DNA from 4 places in the Rhodoferax sp. BAB1 genome. Region 1 is predicted to be linked to each of the others. Evidence: predicted binding sites of a transcription regulator. Region 1 holds the regulator's gene; each other region holds the start of a gene.
The links. Region 1 encodes sigma-54, which starts transcription at its own class of promoters, with help from an activator protein. Its sites were predicted from a motif close to TGGCANGNAANCTGCTTT; they were not measured.
Positions count from the first base shown of each region.

Region 2: a site for sigma-54 is predicted at 2,492-2,509, ahead of HTY51_RS10735 (CmpA/NrtA family ABC transporter substrate-binding protein). Genes of this name have one in related genera too.
Region 3: a site for sigma-54 is predicted at 1,732-1,749, ahead of glnA (type I glutamate--ammonia ligase). Genes of this name have one in related genera too.
Region 4: a site for sigma-54 is predicted at 1,650-1,667, ahead of HTY51_RS13190 (urease subunit gamma). Genes of this name have one in related genera too.

Region 1 covers NZ_CP054424.1:3,691,652-3,696,220, forward strand. Annotated here, with positions in the region: gene gshB (glutathione synthase) at 1-236, opposite strand, end outside; gene lptA (lipopolysaccharide transport periplasmic protein LptA) at 443-1,039, shown strand; gene lptB (LPS export ABC transporter ATP-binding protein) at 1,054-1,866, shown strand; gene rpoN (RNA polymerase factor sigma-54) at 1,898-3,472, shown strand; gene HTY51_RS17870 (class I SAM-dependent RNA methyltransferase) at 3,469-4,569, shown strand, end outside.
Region 2 covers NZ_CP054424.1:2,226,942-2,231,510, reverse strand. Annotated here, with positions in the region: gene HTY51_RS10745 (ABC transporter ATP-binding protein) at 1-144, opposite strand, end outside; gene ntrB (nitrate ABC transporter permease) at 155-1,063, opposite strand; gene HTY51_RS10735 (CmpA/NrtA family ABC transporter substrate-binding protein) at 1,085-2,329, opposite strand; gene HTY51_RS10730 (ANTAR domain-containing response regulator) at 2,648-3,292, opposite strand; TPP riboswitch at 3,356-3,487, shown strand; gene HTY51_RS10725 (long-chain fatty acid--CoA ligase) at 3,545-4,569, shown strand, end outside.
Region 3 covers NZ_CP054424.1:978,397-982,965, forward strand. Annotated here, with positions in the region: gene HTY51_RS04815 (EI24 domain-containing protein) at 1-763, shown strand, start outside; gene HTY51_RS04820 (molybdopterin-binding protein) at 771-1,589, shown strand; gene glnA (type I glutamate--ammonia ligase) at 1,797-3,212, shown strand; gene HTY51_RS04830 (hypothetical protein) at 3,371-3,880, shown strand; gene glnL (nitrogen regulation protein NR(II)) at 3,886-4,569, shown strand, end outside.
Region 4 covers NZ_CP054424.1:2,752,769-2,757,337, forward strand. Annotated here, with positions in the region: gene HTY51_RS13185 (nitric oxide reductase activation protein NorD) at 1-1,542, shown strand, start outside; gene HTY51_RS13190 (urease subunit gamma) at 1,763-2,065, shown strand; gene HTY51_RS13195 (hypothetical protein) at 2,079-2,243, shown strand; gene HTY51_RS13200 (hypothetical protein) at 2,272-2,442, shown strand; gene HTY51_RS13205 (urease subunit beta) at 2,458-2,763, shown strand; gene ureC (urease subunit alpha) at 2,849-4,567, shown strand.

The sequences.
Region 1 (4,569 bases):
ACCAGGCGCTGGGCCGGCGCCAGCGGCGATTCGTGGAACCAGTGCTCCTCGTGGCCGGTCAGCCGGATGCGGCGCACATGCGCCTGCACACCGGTGGCGGCCTGCCAGCCCAGCTGCTGCGGCTCGCAGGCTGCCACGGTGTGGCCGCGGCGCTGTGCCTCGCGCATCATGGCAAAGGTGCTGTCCTTGTAGGTCTTGAACGATTCCAGCGGGTCGGCGATGAAAAGCAGGTCCATGGCGGGTGGTCGCAAGCTGAGGTGGGCGTTGGGGGCCCGCGCGGGTGGGGCGGGGTCCTGACGGGCTTCAGTCAAGGCTGGAGCCTGGGGCTGGAAGTCTCTCACGAAACCGGCAGGCTCAGGAAAAGAGGCCCAAGCAAGGCCTGGACCAGCGGCCCGGCGCGATTACAATGCCCCAGACCCCAAAGAGCAAGATTCGTGCCTTTATGAAATTTCCCATCCTCCGGCTCCTGCTGTGTGCCGCTTGTGCACTGAGCGCGGGCCTGGCCGGGGCCGAAAAGGCCGACAGCAAGAAGCCGATGAACATTGAGGCCGACGCCCTGCGCTATGACGACCTCAGGCAGACCAGCGTCTTCAGCGGCAATGTGGTGCTGACGCGGGGTTCCATCATCATCAAGGGCGCCCGTATCGAGGTGCGCCAGGATCCGCAGGGTTACCAGTTTGGCGTGGTGACGGCCGAGGCCGGCCAGCGCGCCACCTTCCGCCAGAAGCGCGACGGCGATGACGAATACATCGAAGGCGAGAGCGAGACCATCGAATACGACGGCCGTGCCGACGTCTTCAAGCTGATCAGGAACGCGGAGCTGCGTCGCCTGCGCGGCAGCCAGGTGGCCGACCTGGTGACCGGCAACATCATCCAGTACAACAGCCTGACGGATGTCTTCACCGTGGACGGCGGACAGCAAAAGGGCAGCGGGCGCGTACGCGCCACGCTGACGCCGCGCAGCGAGGCGCCGCAGCCGGCCGCATCGCGCCCGGGCGTGCCGCTGCGCAACGACGATTCCCTCGGAGGGCGCAAGTGAGCGACAGCCAGCAGATGGCCGGCACGATCCCGCCCGATACCCAGCCCGACACGGCCACCGCCCCCGACACCCTGCCCGGCGGCGACCCGAGCCGGCTCGAAGCCCGCCACCTGAAGAAGTTCTACGGCAGCCGCGAGGTCGTCAAGGACGTCTCGCTGACGGTGCGCAAGGGCGAGGTGGTCGGACTGCTGGGCCCCAATGGCGCGGGCAAGACCACTTCGTTCTACATGATCGTGGGCCTGGTGCGTGCCAGCGCCGGCGAGATCCTGATCGACGACCAGCCGGTGGAGCACATGCCCATCCACCAGCGCGCCCGCATGGGCCTGAGCTACCTGCCGCAGGAGGCATCGATCTTCCGCAAGCTCAACGTCGAGGACAACGTGCGTGCCGTGCTGGAGCTGCAGCGCGACGCGGACGGCAAGCCCTTGCGCAAGGACGAGATCGAGCTGCGCCTCACGGCCCTGCTGCAGGACCTGCGCGTGGAGAAGTTGCGCCTGTCGCCCGCGCTGGCGCTCTCGGGCGGCGAGCGCCGTCGTGTGGAGATTGCCCGCGCCCTGGCCACGCAACCGCGTTTCATCCTGCTCGACGAACCTTTCGCCGGCATCGACCCGATCGCCGTGATCGAGATCCAGCGCATCATCAGCTTCCTGAAGGCGCGCGGCATCGGCGTGCTGATCACCGACCACAATGTGCGCGAGACGCTGGGCATCTGCGATCACGCCTACATCATCAGCGAAGGCCGCGTGCTGGCCCAGGGTACGCCGGGCGACATCGTCAACAACGCCGACGTGCGCCGGGTCTACCTGGGCGAGCACTTCAAGATGTGAGAGGGCTTGCCCTGCACATCGGACTGACAACATGAAACAGGGACTGTCGCTGCGGGTCTCCCAGCATCTGGCGCTCACGCCCCAGCTGCAGCAGTCCATCCGTCTCCTGCAGCTCTCCACGCTGGAGCTCAACCAGGAGGTCGAGCAACTGCTCGACGAGAACCCCTTCCTGGAGCGCGCCGACGACAGCGTTGAGCGTGAGGCCCATGGCCTGGAGCGTGCCGATACCCCGGTGGCGCAGGACGAGGGCGACTACGACTACAGCAGCAGCGCTTCGTCCAGCGAGGCGCCGGACGAAAGCGTCGCGGTGAGCAGCCTGGAGAGCGAGGGCAGCTGGGAGGGCGATGGCAGCGTGGACATGTCGCCCGACGACAGCGAGTGGGGCGGTGACGCGCCGGCGCGCAACGGCGCGCGCGAGGACGATGAGGCCGATGCCACCGAGCTGGCGCGCAGCCAGGAATCGCTGCAGGACTTCCTCAAGCGCCAGGCCCTGTCCCTGCGCCTGGGGGCCGAAGACCGTGCCGCCCTGCAGTTCCTGATCGAGTCCCTCAACGAGGACGGTTACCTGGAGGACACGCTCGAATCGCTGGCCCAGGGCCTGGCCGGCGAGGAAGGCGAGCATCTGGAGGCCCTGCTCGCCCACTTCGAGCTCGCGCTGCGTCTGCTGCAAAGCCTGGAGCCCACCGGCGTGGGTGCGCGCAACATGGCCGAGTGCCTGCGCCTGCAGTTGCTGGCCCTGCAGGCCGAGGCCATGCGCGGCGCGCAGAACCTGCCGGAACCGGCCGTGGTGGCCCAGGCCCTGCGCATGGTCGAGCAGCCGCCGGAACTGCTGGCGCGGCGCGATCTCCGCAAACTCGCCCAGCTCTGTGGCGGCAGCGAAGCCCTGACGCGTGAGGCCCTGGGCCTGGTGGCGCGGCTGGAGCCCAAGCCCGGGCGGCGTTTCGTCAATGTCGAGCGCAACGTCATCGTGCCCGACGTGCTGGTCGTGCGCAGCGGCAGCGGCGCGCAGACCCGCTTTCGCGTGCAGCTCAACCCGGACATCATGCCGCGGCTGCGCGTGCACGATATCTATGCCAATGCGCTCAAGGGCCACAAGGCCGGCGGCCGCAGCGCCGACAACCACGCCGCGCTGCAGCAGCGCCTGCAGGAGGCGCGCTGGTTCATCAAGAACATCCAGCAGCGCTTCGACACCATCCTGCGTGTCTCCAGCGCCATCGTCGAGCGACAGAAGAACTTCTTCATGCACGGCGAGCTGGCCATGCGCCCGCTGGTGCTGCGCGAGATCGCCGACGAGCTCGGCCTGCACGAGTCCACCATCAGCCGCGTGACCACGGCCAAGTACATGGCCACGCCCTTCGGCACCTACGAGCTCAAGTACTTCTTCGGCTCGGGCCTGGGCACCGAGTCCGGCGGCAATGCCTCCAGCACGGCGGTGCGCGCGCTGATCAAGCAGTTCGTCAGCGCCGAGAGTGTCAAGAAACCCCTGTCCGACAGCCAGCTCTCCGAGATGCTCAAGGAGCAGGGTATCGAGTGCGCGCGACGCACGGTCGCCAAATACCGCGAGGCGCTCAAGATCGCGCCCGCGAATTTACGGAAAGCCTTGTGAACCAGCTTCAATTGTTCCTGCCCTGCGCCGCCGGCGTCGAGGACTATCTGGCCCCCGAGATCCTGCGGATCACGGACCTGCCGCCGGGCTGCATCACCAAACAACGTGGCGGGGTGGCGGTGCGCACCTCGTTTGCGCAGGCCATGCTGCTCAATCTCTACAGCCGCCTGGCGCAGCGTGTGCTGGTGCTGGTGTCCTACACCGAGTACCGCAGCGAGCAGGACCTGTACCGCGCCGCCATGGCAGTGCCCTGGGAGCAGTGGTTCACACCGAAGGAAAGCATCAAGGTCGAGATCACGGCCCAGCACAGCCCGCTGACCTCGCTGAACTTCGCGGCGCTGAAGGTGAAGGATGCGGTCTGTGACCGTTTTCGCGAAACCTCGGGCGGCGTGCGCCCCGATGTGGACACCCAGTGGCCCGATGTGCGCATCTACGCCCACCTGACCACCGACAGCTGCTCACTCTACATCGACACCTCGGGCGAACCGCTGTTCAAGCGCGGCTGGCGCGAGGACAAGGGTGATGCGCCCCTGAAGGAAACCCTGGCCGCCGCCATGATCGCCGCCAGCGGCTGGGCCGAGGGCGACGCCGACGGTGACCTGACGCCGCTGTACGACCCCTGCTGCGGCAGCGGCACCATCGCCATCGAGGCGGCGCAGATTGCCTGCAACATCGCGGCCGGTTCCCTGCGTCGTTTTGCCTTCGAGAAATACCGCCCCTTCCGCGCCCCCGAATGGGCCGAGATGAAGAGCGAGGCCGCGCAGGCGGTGGTCAAGCCCGAGCCGGGCCAGGCCGCGCTGATCTACGGCAGCGACGTGTCGCACCGCATGGTGGACTTTGCCCAGCGCAATGCCCAGCGGGCCGGCGTGGCTGACGTGATCGAGTTCCGTGGCGGTGACGCCCTGCAGCGCATGCCGCCCTGCGCCACGCCGGGTGTGATGCTGGTCAACCCGCCCTATGGCGAACGCATCGAGGCCGGCGGCTTTGCGGGCGCCGCGCGCTTTGGCGCGCGTGAGCTGCCCGAGACGGAACAGGCCGGCGACGACAACGAATTCTTCAGCAAGCTGGCCAGCCACTGGAAGAAGAACTACAGCGGC
Region 2 (4,569 bases), 1.5 Mb from region 1:
CGAGTGACCGATCAGCGCCACGAACTCGCCCTTGGCGACCGTGAGGTTGATGTCGCGCAGCGCAGGGAAGGAGCCCTTGGCGGTCTTGAAGGTCTGCTCGACGCCCTGGACTTCGATGTACTTGGTGCTCAGTGATTCGTTCATGGCGGACTCCTCAGTTCTTGACTTCTTCGAAGGTGAAGGCGGTGGCCAGCTTGATCAGCGCGAACTCCAGCACCAGGCCGACGATGCCGATCACGAAGATGGCGATGATGATGTTCTTGACGTTGAGGTTGTTCCACTCGTCCCAGACCCAGAACCCGATGCCCACGCCGCCGGTCAGCATCTCGGCCGCGACGATCACCAGCCAGGCCGTGCCCACCGCCAGGCGCACGCCGGTCAGCATGTAGGGCAGCACGGCGGGGAAGAGGATCTTGGTGACGATCTTCCATTCCGAGAGCTGCAGCACACGCGCCACGTTCATGTAGTCCTGCGGCACACGCTGCACGCCCACCGCGGTGTTGATGATCATGGGCCAGATCGAGCAGATGAAGATGGTCCAGATGGCCGCCGGGTTGGCGCCCTTGAAGACCAGCAGGCCGATGGGCAGCCAGGCCAGGGGCGAGACCGGGCGCAGCAGGCTGATCAGCGGGTTGAACATGCGGCTCAGGAAGGTGAAGCGCCCGATCATGAAACCGGCCGGGATGCCCACCGCGGCCGCCAGGCCGAAGCCCAGGGCGACACGCTCGAGGGACATCAGCACGTTCCAGCCCACGCCCTGGTCGTTCGGTCCCTTGCGGTAGAAGGGATCGCTGAACACGTCGAGCGCCTGCTTGAAGGTCTCGGCCGGGCTGGGGATGCTGCTGTTGCTGGTGATGGCCACCAGCGCCCAGATGCCCACCAGCAGGGCCAGGCCCAGCACCGGGGGGATCACGCGCAGCCACAGGCCGCGCCAGTCGTAGCCCGGCGTCTTGACCGCCTCCACAGCGGGGGCTGCCGGGGTCGCGGCCTTTTTCCCGCCAGTGGGCGGGAGGGGAACGGGGGTGGCCCGTTCCAGGGGGGTGTGAAACACGGCGCTGACCATGATGCTTTCCTTTGCCGGCCCTCAGGCCTTGATCTTGAAACCGTCGGCGTACTTCTTCGGGTCCTTGCCGTCCCAGACCACGCCGTCGATCAGCTTGCTGGTGCGCATGACATCCTTGGGCACCGACACCTTCAGGGCCGAAGCCACCTGCTTGTACAGGTCGATCTGGTTGATCTGCTTGGCCACGCCCAGGTAGTCCGGGTGGTCTTTGAGCAGGCCCCAGCGCTTGTGCTGCGTCAGGAACCACATGCCGTCGGAGAGGTAGGGAAAGTTCACCGCGCCGTCGTTGAAGAACTTCATGTGGTTGGGGTCGTCCCAGGTCTTGCCCATGCCGTTCTGGTAACGGCCCAGGATGCGCTGGTTGATCGCGTCCACGCTGGTGTTGATGTAGGACTTCTGCGCCACGACCTCGGCCATCTTCATCTTGTTGGACAGCCCGGCGTCGATCCATTTGCCGGCTTCGAGCACGGCCATCATGACGGCGCGGGTGGTGTTGGGGTACTTCTTGGTGAATTCGGCCGTGGTGCCCAGCACCTTTTCGGGGTGATCCTTCCAGATATCCTGCGTCGTGTTGGCGGTGACGCCGATGCCGTCCATGATGGCGCGGTGGTTCCAGGGCTCGCCCACGCAGAAACCGTCCATATTGCCCACGCGCATGTTCGCCACCATCTGGGGCGGCGGCACGGTGATGAGCTTGGCGCCGGAGAGCGGGTTGATGCCGGCGGCAGCCAGCCAGTAGTGCATCCACATGGCGTGGGTGCCGGTGGGGAAGGTGCCGGCGAAGGTGTATTCGCGCTTGTTGGCCGCCATGAACTTGGCCAGCGAGGGGCCATCCACCGCACCCTTGTCGGCCAGGGCCTTGGACAGGGTGATGGCCTGGCCGTTGTTGTTCAGGGCCATGAGCACGGCCATGTCCTTCTTGGGGCCGGCCGTGCCCAGGTGCACGCCGTAGATCAGGCCGTAGAGCACGTGGGCCATGTCGAGTTCACCGTTGACCAGCTTGTCGCGTACACCGGCCCAGCTGGCTTCCTTGCTGGGGATGATCTTGACGCCGTATTTCTGGTCCAGGCCCAGTTCGGCGGCCATGACCACGCTGGCGCAGTCGGTCAGCGGGATGAAGCCGATCTTCACTTCCTTTTTTTCGGGCGCGTCCGAGCCGGCGGCGTAGACGGCGGCGCGCAGGGCGGGGTCGATGCCGACGGCACCGACGGCAGCGGTTTGCAGCACGGCGCGGCGGCTGAGTTTGGCGTTCAGAAGATCAGGCATGGCTAGCTCCTAGAGTTGACGAGAGAAACAAAAAAGGCGTCCTCACGTTGCTGGCGCGTCTGCATGACGCTGCCTGCTCTGTGGGGACGCCTTTGTCCGGATCGGTTGTTGCACCCGCCGTTGGATGCTTGACCGTTTGACCTCAGTGGTCTTATCTAGACTTAAGCAAAGGACGTGCCAGCCTGGGGAGGGGTGACTTGGCGTGCCTGGCCAGGCTGCAAGTCATTGATTTCATGGGGTTTTGTTTGAAGGGCCGGCCATCCGGGGTGAGCCGCTCTGGAATGGTGCGGCGCACCAAAAGAAGACGGCCGTCCCGGTTCAGAGCAGTTCGGCCACGTCCAGCATGCGCTGGGCGACCTCGGCCAGTTTCATGCCCTTGTCCATGGCGGTCTTGCGCAGCTTCTCGTACGCGGCCTGTTCGCTCAGGCCCTGGCGCTGCATGAGCAGGCCCTTGGCGCGGTCGATGGTCTTGCGGTCCTTGAGCTCGGCGCTGAGCTCGTCGAGCTCGTTGCGGGTCACGGCCAGTTCCTGACGCAGGGCCTGCTCGTGCTGGAAACGCGCCAGGGCCACGTCCAGGATGGGGCGGATGCGTTCGGCCGAGAGGCCGGCCACGATGTAGGCCGTCACGCCCGCGGCCACGGCGGCGCGCACGTGCGAGGTGTCCTGGTCGTTGGTGAACATGACGATGGGACGCGGCGCATCGCGCGTGGCCATCACCACGTGCTCGAGCGCGTCGCGCGCGTCGCTCTCGGCATCGACGATCACCAGGTCGGGTTGTAGCTGCGCCAGGCGTTCGTTGAGGAAGACGTCGGCCGGCAGCGAGGCGATGAGGTTGAAGCCGCTTTCCAGCAGGCCGATGCGCAGGCTGCGCGAACGCTCGGCCTGCTGCACGGCGTCCTCATCCCCGGAGTCACCCGTCCCCAGATCCGAGGTCACCACCACGATGCGCAGGGCTTCATTCATATCGATCAGCTTGCAAGAAATACGCCTAAACACGGCGGCAGGTTTGCCGCTTGGCATAGAATTATCCCTGCTCCGGGGTGTCGTCCGCGCAAGTGGAGGGCTGAGATGGTGAGGTTTGTCTTTGACAGGCCCTGATACCGAACCCGTGAACTTGACTCGGATCATGCCGACGTAAGAAGAGCTGTTTGCCAGGCCCCCCGGCCCCGCCACACCTTTCGGAGCAACGTGCGAAGCACACCAGGAAAGGCTATCGTGGCAGAGTCCGTACACCCATCGTCGCAACCAGCATCGGACATCGTTCCCGATCTGCTGGCCTTCATCGCCCAGGCCGATGCGGGCGAAGATGCGTTCAATGCCCTGGCCCTGCGCCTCTTCACCCACCAGTTCCGGCACAACGCTGCCTTCCAGAAGTTCTGCCAGCAGCGTGGCCGCACGCCGCGCACGGTGAAACACTGGCGCGACATTCCGGCCGTGCCCATCAACGGCTTCAAGGACCTGACGCTGAGTTGCACGCCGCCCGCGGCCTGCGAGCGCGTTTTCATGACCAGCGGCACCACGCGCGGCGACGTCAAGGGCCGGCACTACCACCCGCATCTGCAGGTGTACGACCTGTCCATGACACTGAACTTCCGCCAGCGCTTCATGGGCGGGCAGGACCGCATGCGCATGGGGCTCCTCTTCCCCAGCGAACAGCTGATGCCCAACTCCTCGCTGGCGCATTACCTGGCGCTGGCCCTGCACAACTTCGGCACACCCGAGAGCCGTTATTACCTGGACACCGAGGGCCTGCAGGTGGACGCACTCTGCGCCACGCTGGCGCAGGTGCAGGCCAGCGGTGAGCCCTTCGCCCTGCTGGGCGCGAGCTACAGCTTCGTCCACCTGATGGATGCACTGCAGGCGCGCGGCCTGCAATTCAAATTGCCGGCCGGCAGCCGCCTGCTCGATACCGGCGGTTTCAAGGGCCAGTCGCGTGAGATGGAGATGGACGCGTTCTACGACGCGCTCGCATCGACCTTCTGCGTGCCGCGCAGCGCCTGCATCAATATGTATGGCATGACGGAGCTCAGCACCCAGTTCTACGACGCGGGCAATGCCACGCTGCCGGCCCTCAAGTCCGGTCCGCACTGGATCCGCACGCGCGTGCTGGACCCGCTCACCGGGCAGGAGATGCCTCGGGGTGAGCGCGGCATCCTGGCCCACACGGACCTGGGCAACTTCAACTCCGTCATCACCATCCTCACCGAGGACGTGGGCGTGGCGGTGGACGGCGGTTTCCT
Region 3 (4,569 bases), 1.1 Mb from region 1:
GAGTGTGGGCCTGTTCTGGCTGTTCTGGGAGCCGGCCGTGCTGGGCTTGCAGGTCTGGCTGTCGGACTGGGCCCTGATGGAAAGCCTGTTCCGCTGGCTCGACAGCGTGGGCATGGCGCACCTGCGCAACGTGCTGGCGCCGCTGCTGCTGATCATGCTGGTCCTGCCGCTGGTGATCGTGCTGTCCCTGCTCACGGTGGCCTGGCTGGCCATGCCCGCCATCGTCAGGCTGGTGACCGAGCGCCGTTTCCCCAAGCTGGCGCAGCGGCGCGGCGGGACCTTCGTGGGCAGCCTGCTGCTGGGCCTGGGCTCGGCCCTGCTGGCGCTGCTGGCCCTGGTCCTGACCTTGCCGCTGTGGCTGATCCCTCCGCTGGTGATCGTGGTGCCGCCCCTGGTCTGGGGCTGGCTCACGGCGCGTGTCATGGTCTACGACGCGCTGGCCCTGCATGCCACCCTGGAGGAGCGCGAAGAGCTGATGCGTCGCCATCGCTACTGGCTGCTGGGCATCGGCGTGCTCAGCGGTTACATGGGGGCAGCGCCGGGCCTGATCTGGGCGATCGGGGCCATGGCGGTGGTGCTCGCGCCCCTGCTGGTGCCATTGGCGATCTGGATCTACACCTTTGTGTTCATCTTTGCCGCGCTCTGGTTCACCCATTACGGGCTGGCAGCGCTGACCCTCCTGCGGGGCGAGGCGCTGACGGTGTCCAGTCCGGCGCCTATCCTGCAGGACGACAGCAGCTCCTCGTCCGAACCCCATGCCTGATGCTTCCATGTCCTTCGGTCTCATCATCATCGGTGACGAAATCCTCTCCGGCAAGCGTGCCGACAAGCATCTTCCCAGGGTGATCGAACTGCTGGGTGCGCGCGGCCTGCAGCTCGCGTATGCCGATTACGTGGGCGACGATCCGGACCGCATCACGGCGACCCTGGCGCGCGCCTTCGCTTCAGGGGATATCGTGTTCTCCTGCGGCGGCATCGGCGCCACGCCCGATGACCACACGCGTTTGTGCGCGGCGCGTGCCCTGGGGGTGGAGCTTGCCCTGCACCCGCAGGCCGAAGGGCTGATCCGCGAGCGCATGCAGGACGTGGCGCGCGAACAGGGTCTGAATTACGAGCCGGATCGTCCGGACAATGTGCACCGCCTCAACATGGGAGTTTTTCCCCTTGGCGCGCAGATCATTCCCAATCCCTACAACAAGATCCCGGGCTTCAGCTGTGCTGCGCCGACAGGGCAGGGCGCAGTCCATTTTGTGCCGGGTTTCCCGGTGATGGCCTGGCCCATGGTCGAATGGGTGCTGGATACGTTTTATGCCCCACTGTTCCGCCGCGATGCCTGGTGCGAGCAGTCCGTCATCGTCTACGGTGCCATGGAGGCCACGCTCACGCCCCTGATGCAGGCCATCGAGGCGCGGCATGCCGGCATCAAGGTCTTCAGCCTGCCCAGTGTCGACCATCCCCAGCATGGCCGGCACATCGAGTTGGGGGTCAAGGGCAGCCCGCAGCAGACCCCGCCGGCCTATGCCGAACTGCTGGAGGGCCTGCGCCAGGCTGGCGCCAAGATTGGCCCCGAATTGGTGCGTAACCAGTAATGCACAAATACAGTGCATATTTATTGCACCAAACTAAGGCATATGCGTTGAAAGTTTCTGGAGCGGTGCATGACTCGCCTTCAGATGGCGCCCAAACTCAAGGCAAAATACCGAATTCGACGCAGGCCGGCATAAGCCGGATTGGCACAGAAACTGCATTCATGTGCTTGCGTAACTTTTAATCAACCTTCCTACCAGGAGTACCAGATGGCCAAGACCGTCGCAGACGTGATGAAGATGGTGAAGGAAAACGAAGTCAAGTTCGTTGACTTCCGCTTCACCGACACCCGTGGCAAGGAACAGCACGTGACCGTGCCGGTTTCCCACTTCGATGAAGACAAGTTCAGCTCGGGCCACGCCTTCGACGGTTCGTCCATCGCCGGCTGGAAGGGCATCGAGGCTTCGGACATGCAGCTCATGCCCGATCCCAACACCGCCAACATCGACCCCTTCTTCGAAGAGACCACGATGTTCCTGCAGTGCGACGTGGTCGAGCCCAGCGACGGCAAGTCCTACGACCGTGACCCGCGCTCCATCGCCAAGCGCGCCGAGGCCTACCTGAAGGCTTCCGGCATTGGCGACACCGCCTATTTCGGTCCGGAACCCGAATTCTTCATCTTCGACGGCGTGCGCTGGAGCAACGAGCCCGGCAACGTGATGTTCGCCATCGACGAGTACGAAGCCCCCTGGAACAGCGGCAAGCAGCTCGAAGGCGGCAACCGCGGCCACCGTCCCACCACCAAGGGCGGCTACTTCCCGGTGCCCCCGGTTGACAGCACGCAGGACATGCGCGCCGAGATGGCCCTGATCCTCGAATCCCTGGGCATTCCGGTCGAAGTGTTCCACCACGAAGTGGCCGGCGCCGGCCAGAACGAGATCGGCACCCGATTCAGCACCCTGGTGCAGCGCGCCGACTGGACCCAGGTCCTGAAGTACGTGGTCTGGAACGTGGCCAACGCCTACGGCAAGACCGCCACCTTCATGCCCAAGCCCTACGCCGGCGACAACGGCTCCGGCATGCACGTGCACCAGTCCATCTGGAAGGACGGCAAGAACCTGTTCGCCGGTGACGGCTACGCCGGCCTGAGCGATTTCGCCCTGTACTACATCGGCGGCATCATCAAGCACGCCCGTGCCCTGAACGCCATCACCAACCCCGGCACCAACAGCTACAAGCGTCTGGTGCCCGGCTTCGAAGCCCCGGTGAAGCTGGCCTACAGTTCGCGCAACCGTTCCGCTTCGATCCGCATCCCCTTCGTGGCCAACCCCAAGGGTCGCCGCATCGAGGCACGTTTCCCGGACCCGTCCGCCAACCCCTACCTGTGCTTCTCGGCCCTGATGATGGCCGGTCTGGACGGCGTGGAAAACAAGATCCACCCGGGCGAAGCTGCCACCAAGGACCTGTACCACCTGCCCCCGGAAGAGGACAAGCTGGTGCCGACCGTCTGCCACAGCCTGGACCAGGCCCTGGACTACCTGGACAAGGACCGCTCCTTCCTGACCAAGGGTGGCGTGTTCACCGACTCCATGCTGGACGCCTACATCGAGCTGAAGATGGGCGAAGTCACGCGCTTCCGCATGGCGCCGCACCCGGTCGAGTACGACATGTACTACTCCCTGTAAAGGGGCGACCGCAGGCTGTGATTCGTTACAGCCTGTCGCAAAAAAAGGACGGCTTTGGCCGTCCTTTTTGTTTTTCGTGAATTTTCAGGGTTTGATTTTTCATGGGAATAGCCGATACTCTCAGACCGTCCCTGCATTTCCGATGCGCGGAGAACCCTATGAAGAAGCCTTTACTGATCTCGTTGACAGCTACGTTTTTCGTAGCAGGTCTGGCTGTGGCCGATCTGGCCCAGGCCCAGGGCCGCATCTACCGCTGCGGCAATGAGTACACCAACACCCTGCCGCCCGGTCAGAAAGGCTGCAAGCTGCTCGAAGGCGGCAACGTCACCGTGGTGCAACGTCCGCGTGCGACCGAGTCAGTGCGCATGGCCGCAGCCAACCAGGCGGTCTCGCGCCTGGAGGGCGAGCGCCAGCGCCAGCGTGATGCCGATGCCCGCATGATCATCGAGTCCGAACTGCGCAAGGCCGAGGCCCGCCAGGCCGAACTGGTCAAGGAATACAACAACGGCGAACCCGAGAAGATGGGCCCCGAGTTCCGCAACCACCAGAAGTACCTGGACCGTGTGGCCGATCTCAAGGCCAGCATCGAGCGCAATGAAAGCGATCTGGCCGGCCTGCGCCGCGAACTCGATCGTCTTCCTGAGGCCTCTGTATCTGAGTCAAAATAGGCGGCTTGAAACCGACCGCCATTTCCGTCAGCCGCTTCCAGCCCTTCGACCTCCTCGCCACGCTCGTCGCCATCGTGCATGGCGACGGTGCCGTGGTCTATGCCAATGCCGCCCTCGAGGATGCGCTGGGCATGTCACGGCGCAGCATCGAAGGTTCCGCCCTGGCGGATTACTACACCGAGCCCCAGGTCCTGGCCGCTGCCCTGGGCGGGCTGCGTGACAACGAGTTTGCCGCACTGCGTTATGACGCCTGGGTCAAGCGCCCCGGGCGCGACCCCTTGCCCGTGCATGTGATCCTGACGCAGACCGATCAGCCGGGTGACATCCTGATCGAGATGCTGCCGCTGGAGCAGCAGGCCCGCCAGGAGCGCGAGGAGCGCCTGCTCGACCAGGCCCAGGCCAACAAGGAGCTGATCCGCAACCTGGCGCACGAGATCAAGAACCCGTTGGGGGGGATTCGCGGTGCGGCCCAGTTGCTGGAGATGGAGATCGACAGCCAGCTGACGGAATACACGCGTGTCATCATCCACGAGGCCGATCGCCTGCAGACCCTGGTGGACCGCCTGCTGGCGCCGCACCGTCGCCCCCATGTGGTGGGCGACGTCAACATGCACGAGGTCTGTGAACGCGTGCGCTCGCTGATCCTGGCCGAGTTCCCCAAGGGGCTGCGCGTGGTGCGCGACTACGAC
Region 4 (4,569 bases), 940 kb from region 1:
CGTGAGCTGCAGCTGCAGACCCTGCCCGCGGCGCCGCCCGATACGCCCCCTGCGCGCGCCATCCTCACGCCCACCCATCTGCTGCTGCCGGCAGGCGACTGGGCACAGCAGCGCGCTGCCGTGGCCCATGCCGCGGCGCATCTGCTGCACTCACCCGTGGCGCAGGCTTCCTCCACACTCAAGCCGCTCGCGCAGGCCGTGGTGGCAGCCGTGGAGGATGCACGTGTCGAACAGCTGCTGATGGCTCAGCTGCCGGGGATACGCCCCTGGTTCCTGGCCGGTCTGCGCGAGAGCCTGCAGCCGCAGGGCCTGAGCTTCACGGCCCTGGTCTCGCGCCTGAGCCTGGCCCTGCACGACGAGGACTATGCCGACGGCAACGCCTGGGTGGACAAGGGGCGTTCGCTTTTTGCCGCTGCCCGCGCGCAGCACGGCCTGCAGGACTGCACGGCCTTTCGCCGCCTGGCCGCCGTGCTGGCCAACGACCTGGGCCAGATGCGCGTGCGTTTCGAGCCGCAGCAGTACGCCGTGCCCGCCACCTACCGCGACGACAACAGCTACCTCTGGGACCACGGCGTGGCGCGTGATGAAGAGGCCCAGGCCCTGCAGGCCCCGCTGCAGGAGCAGCCGCCTGCGGGTGGCGCAGCGGCACAGACCGTCGAATCCTTCATCGCCGTCCACCACTACCCCGAATGGGACGCGCGCAGTGCCGTGCTGCGACAGGACTGGTGCACCCTGTACGAGTTGCGGCCCCTGCTCCAGGCCGGCGCAGCCGCCGCGCCCGCACACCAGTTGTTGCCCCTCGTGCACCGGCACCGCCCCTTGCACGGCCGGCGCCTGCGCCGCCAGTGGGAAGGCGAAACGCTGGACCTGGACGCCGCCATCGAGGCCGCCGTCGAACGCCGCCTGGCAGGGGCGCCTTCGGGCCGCCTCTTCCAGCGCCCGGGCCCGCAGGCCCGGCCCCTGAGCCTGCTGGTACTGCTCGATGTTTCCCAGTCCACCGGCGAACGCGCCGGCGCAGCGGCCCCCAGCCTGCTGGAGGTGGAGCAGCAGGCCGCCCTGCTGCTGGCACGCACGGCCCAGGTCGCGGGCGAACGCATCGCCCTGCACGCTTTCTGCTCGGACACACGGGCCCGGGTGCGTTACCACCGGCTGCTGGATTTCGGCGCGCCGCTGGACGCGCAGGCCGAGGCCCGGCTGCTGGCCCTGCGCCCGGCCTGGTCCACCCGCCTGGGCGCCGCCCTGCGCCACGCCAGCACCCTGCTGGCGGCGGAACCGGCCGAGCGGCGCGCCCTGCTGGTACTGACCGACGGTGCGCCGTCGGATGTGGATGTGCACGACGCACGTTATCTGGTCGAGGACGCACGCGCCGCCGTGCTGGAAGCGGCCCGCCTGGGCCTGCCGGTCTGCGGCCTGGCCGTGGATGCCGGTGCAGCCGCTTATGCGCGCCGGATTTTCGGGGCCGGAAACTACCGCATTGCCGAAACGCCGGCCCGGCTGCCACGCCAGCTGAGTGCCCTGCATGCACGGTTAACAGGCATCTGAACCGGTGAATTGCCTCATGGCGGTGCGCAACGGGATGACGGTGCACCCGAAACAGGCGAAACTGCGGGCCCAGGCACAAATCCGGGCATGGCGCCGCGCGGGCACGACGGCACGGCTATTGCATAAGCAGGACACAACACACCACGCACGACCATGGAACTCACGCCGCGCGTTCGGCCGGCCTTAACGGCCGCACGGTCTGATTTTGAAGCGAAGCGATATGGAACTCACGCCCCGTGAAAAAGACAAGCTGCTGATCTTCACCGCCGCCCTGTTAGCCGAACGGCGTATGGCGCGCGGGCTCAAGCTCAACTACCCTGAAGCCGTGGCCTACATCAGCGCCGCGGTGATGGAAGGCGCGCGCGACGGCAAGAGCGTGGCCCAGCTCATGAGCGAGGGCCGCACCCTGCTGACGCGCGCCGACGTGATGGACGGCATCGCCGAGATGATTCCCGACATCCAGGTCGAAGCCACCTTTCCCGACGGCACCAAGCTCGTCACCGTGCACCAACCCATCGTCTGAAAGCTGCCAGACCATGCGCCAACTCGTCCTCTGCCTGCTCGCCCTGCTCATGACCAGCGCCACGGTGGCGGGCGATGGCAATACCCTGGCGCCGCTGCAACTGCCGCTGCGCGACATCATCGGCTTCATCGCCTTTGGTGTGCTGGGCGGCATGCTGGTCTGGCACCTGCGCAAGTGAAACCGACATTCCAACCGGAGACTCCCGTATGAAACGACTGCTGTCACACATCACCGGCTGCGCCACGCTGCTGCCTCTGCTGGCACGGGCCCACGAGGGGCATGGCCTGGGCGGCACCCACTGGCATGCCACCGATGTACTGGGTTTCGTCATCGTCGCCGTGCTCATCGCCGTGGCGATCTGGACCCTGCGCAAGTAGATCGGGACGCAGGCCATGATCCCCGGCGAACTGCTGATCGACGACGGCGCGCACACGCTCAACCCGGACCGGCGCACGCTGACCGTGGTGGTGAAGAACACGGGCGACCGGCCCATCCAGGTCGGCTCGCACTACCACTTCGCCGAGACCAACGGCGCGCTGGACTTCGACCGCAAGGCCGCGCGCGGCATGCGCCTGAACATCGCCAGCGGCACGGCCGTGCGTTTCGAGCCGGGCCAGCAGCGCACGGTGGAACTGGTGGACTACGCGGGCGAGCGCAAGGTCTACGGTTTTCGCGGCCTGGTGCAAGGGAAGCTATGAAGCCCCCACGTTCATCACTTCGTGTATTCACTGCCCCCCGAGGGGGCCGTGGCCTCCCTTGGGGCGGCCCGACGGGAGTCCAGTTATGAACATGATCCCCAAACGCGCCTACGCCGAGATGTTCGGCCCCACCGAGGGTGACCGCGTGCGCCTGGCCGACACCGACCTGATCGTGGAGGTGGAGCAGGACTACACCCTGCGCGCCGGCGGTTACGGCGAAGAGGTGAAGTTCGGCGGCGGCAAGACCATACGCGACGGCATGGCGCAGAGCCAGCGCACTCGTAGCGAGGGCGCGATGGACACGGTGCTGACCAATGCGCTCATCATCGACCACTGGGGCATCGTCAAGGCCGACATCGGCCTGAAGGACGGGCGCATTGCCGCCATCGGCAAGGCCGGCAACCCGGACACGCAGCCGGGGGTGGACATGGTCATCGGCCCGGGCACCGAGATCATCAGCTGCGAAGGCAATATCGTCACCGCCGGCGGCATCGACAGCCACATCCACTTCATCGCGCCGCAGCAGATCGAGGAGGCGCTTTGCAGCGGCGTGACCACCATGCTGGGCGGCGGCACCGGGCCAGCGACCGGCACCTTCGCCACCACCTGCACACCCGGCCCCTGGAACATGGAGCGCATGCTGCAGGCGGCCGACGCCTTCCCCATGAACCTGGGTTTCCTGGGCAAGGGCAACGCCAGCCTGCCGGCCGCGCTGCACGAGCAGATCGCTGCCGGCGCCATTGGCCTGAAGCTGCACGAAGACTGGGGCACCACACCCGCGGCCATCGACAACTGCCTCAACGTGGCCGAGGCCACCGACACGCAGGTGGCCATCCACACCGACACGCTGAATGAATCGGGGTTCGTGGAAGACACCATCGCCGCCTTCAAGGGCCGCACCATCCACACCTTCCACACCGAAGGTGCGGGCGGCGGCCACGCACCCGACATCCTGAAGGTGGTGGGCGAAGACTACGTGCTGCCCTCCTCCACCAATCCCACACGTCCCTACACCGTGAACACGCTGGACGAGCATGTGGACATGCTCATGGTCTGCCACCACCTGGACCCGGCGATTGCCGAGGACCTGGCCTTCGCCGAGAGCCGCATCCGCAAGGAGACCATCGCGGCCGAGGACATCCTGCACGACCTGGGTGCCATCAGCATGATGAGCAGCGACAGCCAGGCCATGGGCCGCGTGGGGGAGGTCGTGATCCGCACCTGGCAGACCGCGCACAAGATGAAGGCGCAGCGCGGCCGCCTGGACGAGGACGGTGTGCGCAACGACAACTTCCGCGTCAAGCGCTACATCGCCAAGTACACCATCAACCCGGCTGTCGCCCACGGCATCAGCCACGAGGTGGGCAGCATCGCGCCGGGCAAGTGGGCCGACCTGGTGATCTGGAAGCCCGCCTTCTTCGGCGTGAAACCCGCGCTCATCCTCAAGGGCGGTTTCATCGCCTTCGCCGCCATGGGCGACCCCAACGCCAGCATCCCCACGCCGCAGCCCGTGCACTACCGCCCCATGTTCGGCGCCTACGGCGGCGCCCTGGCGCGGACCTCGCTGACCTTCGTCTCGCAGGCCGCCCTGGCCGCCGGCGTGGGCCAGCGCTACGGCCTGGGCAAGACGCTGGCGGCGGTGAAGAACATCCGCGGCGTCGGCAAGCGCCACATGATCCACAACCACTACGTGCCGCGCATGGAGGTGGATGCCCAGACCTACCACGTGCGCGCCGACGGCCAGCTGCTGACCTGCGAGCCGGCCACCAGCCTGCCAATGGCGCAGCGCTACTTCCTGTTCTAATT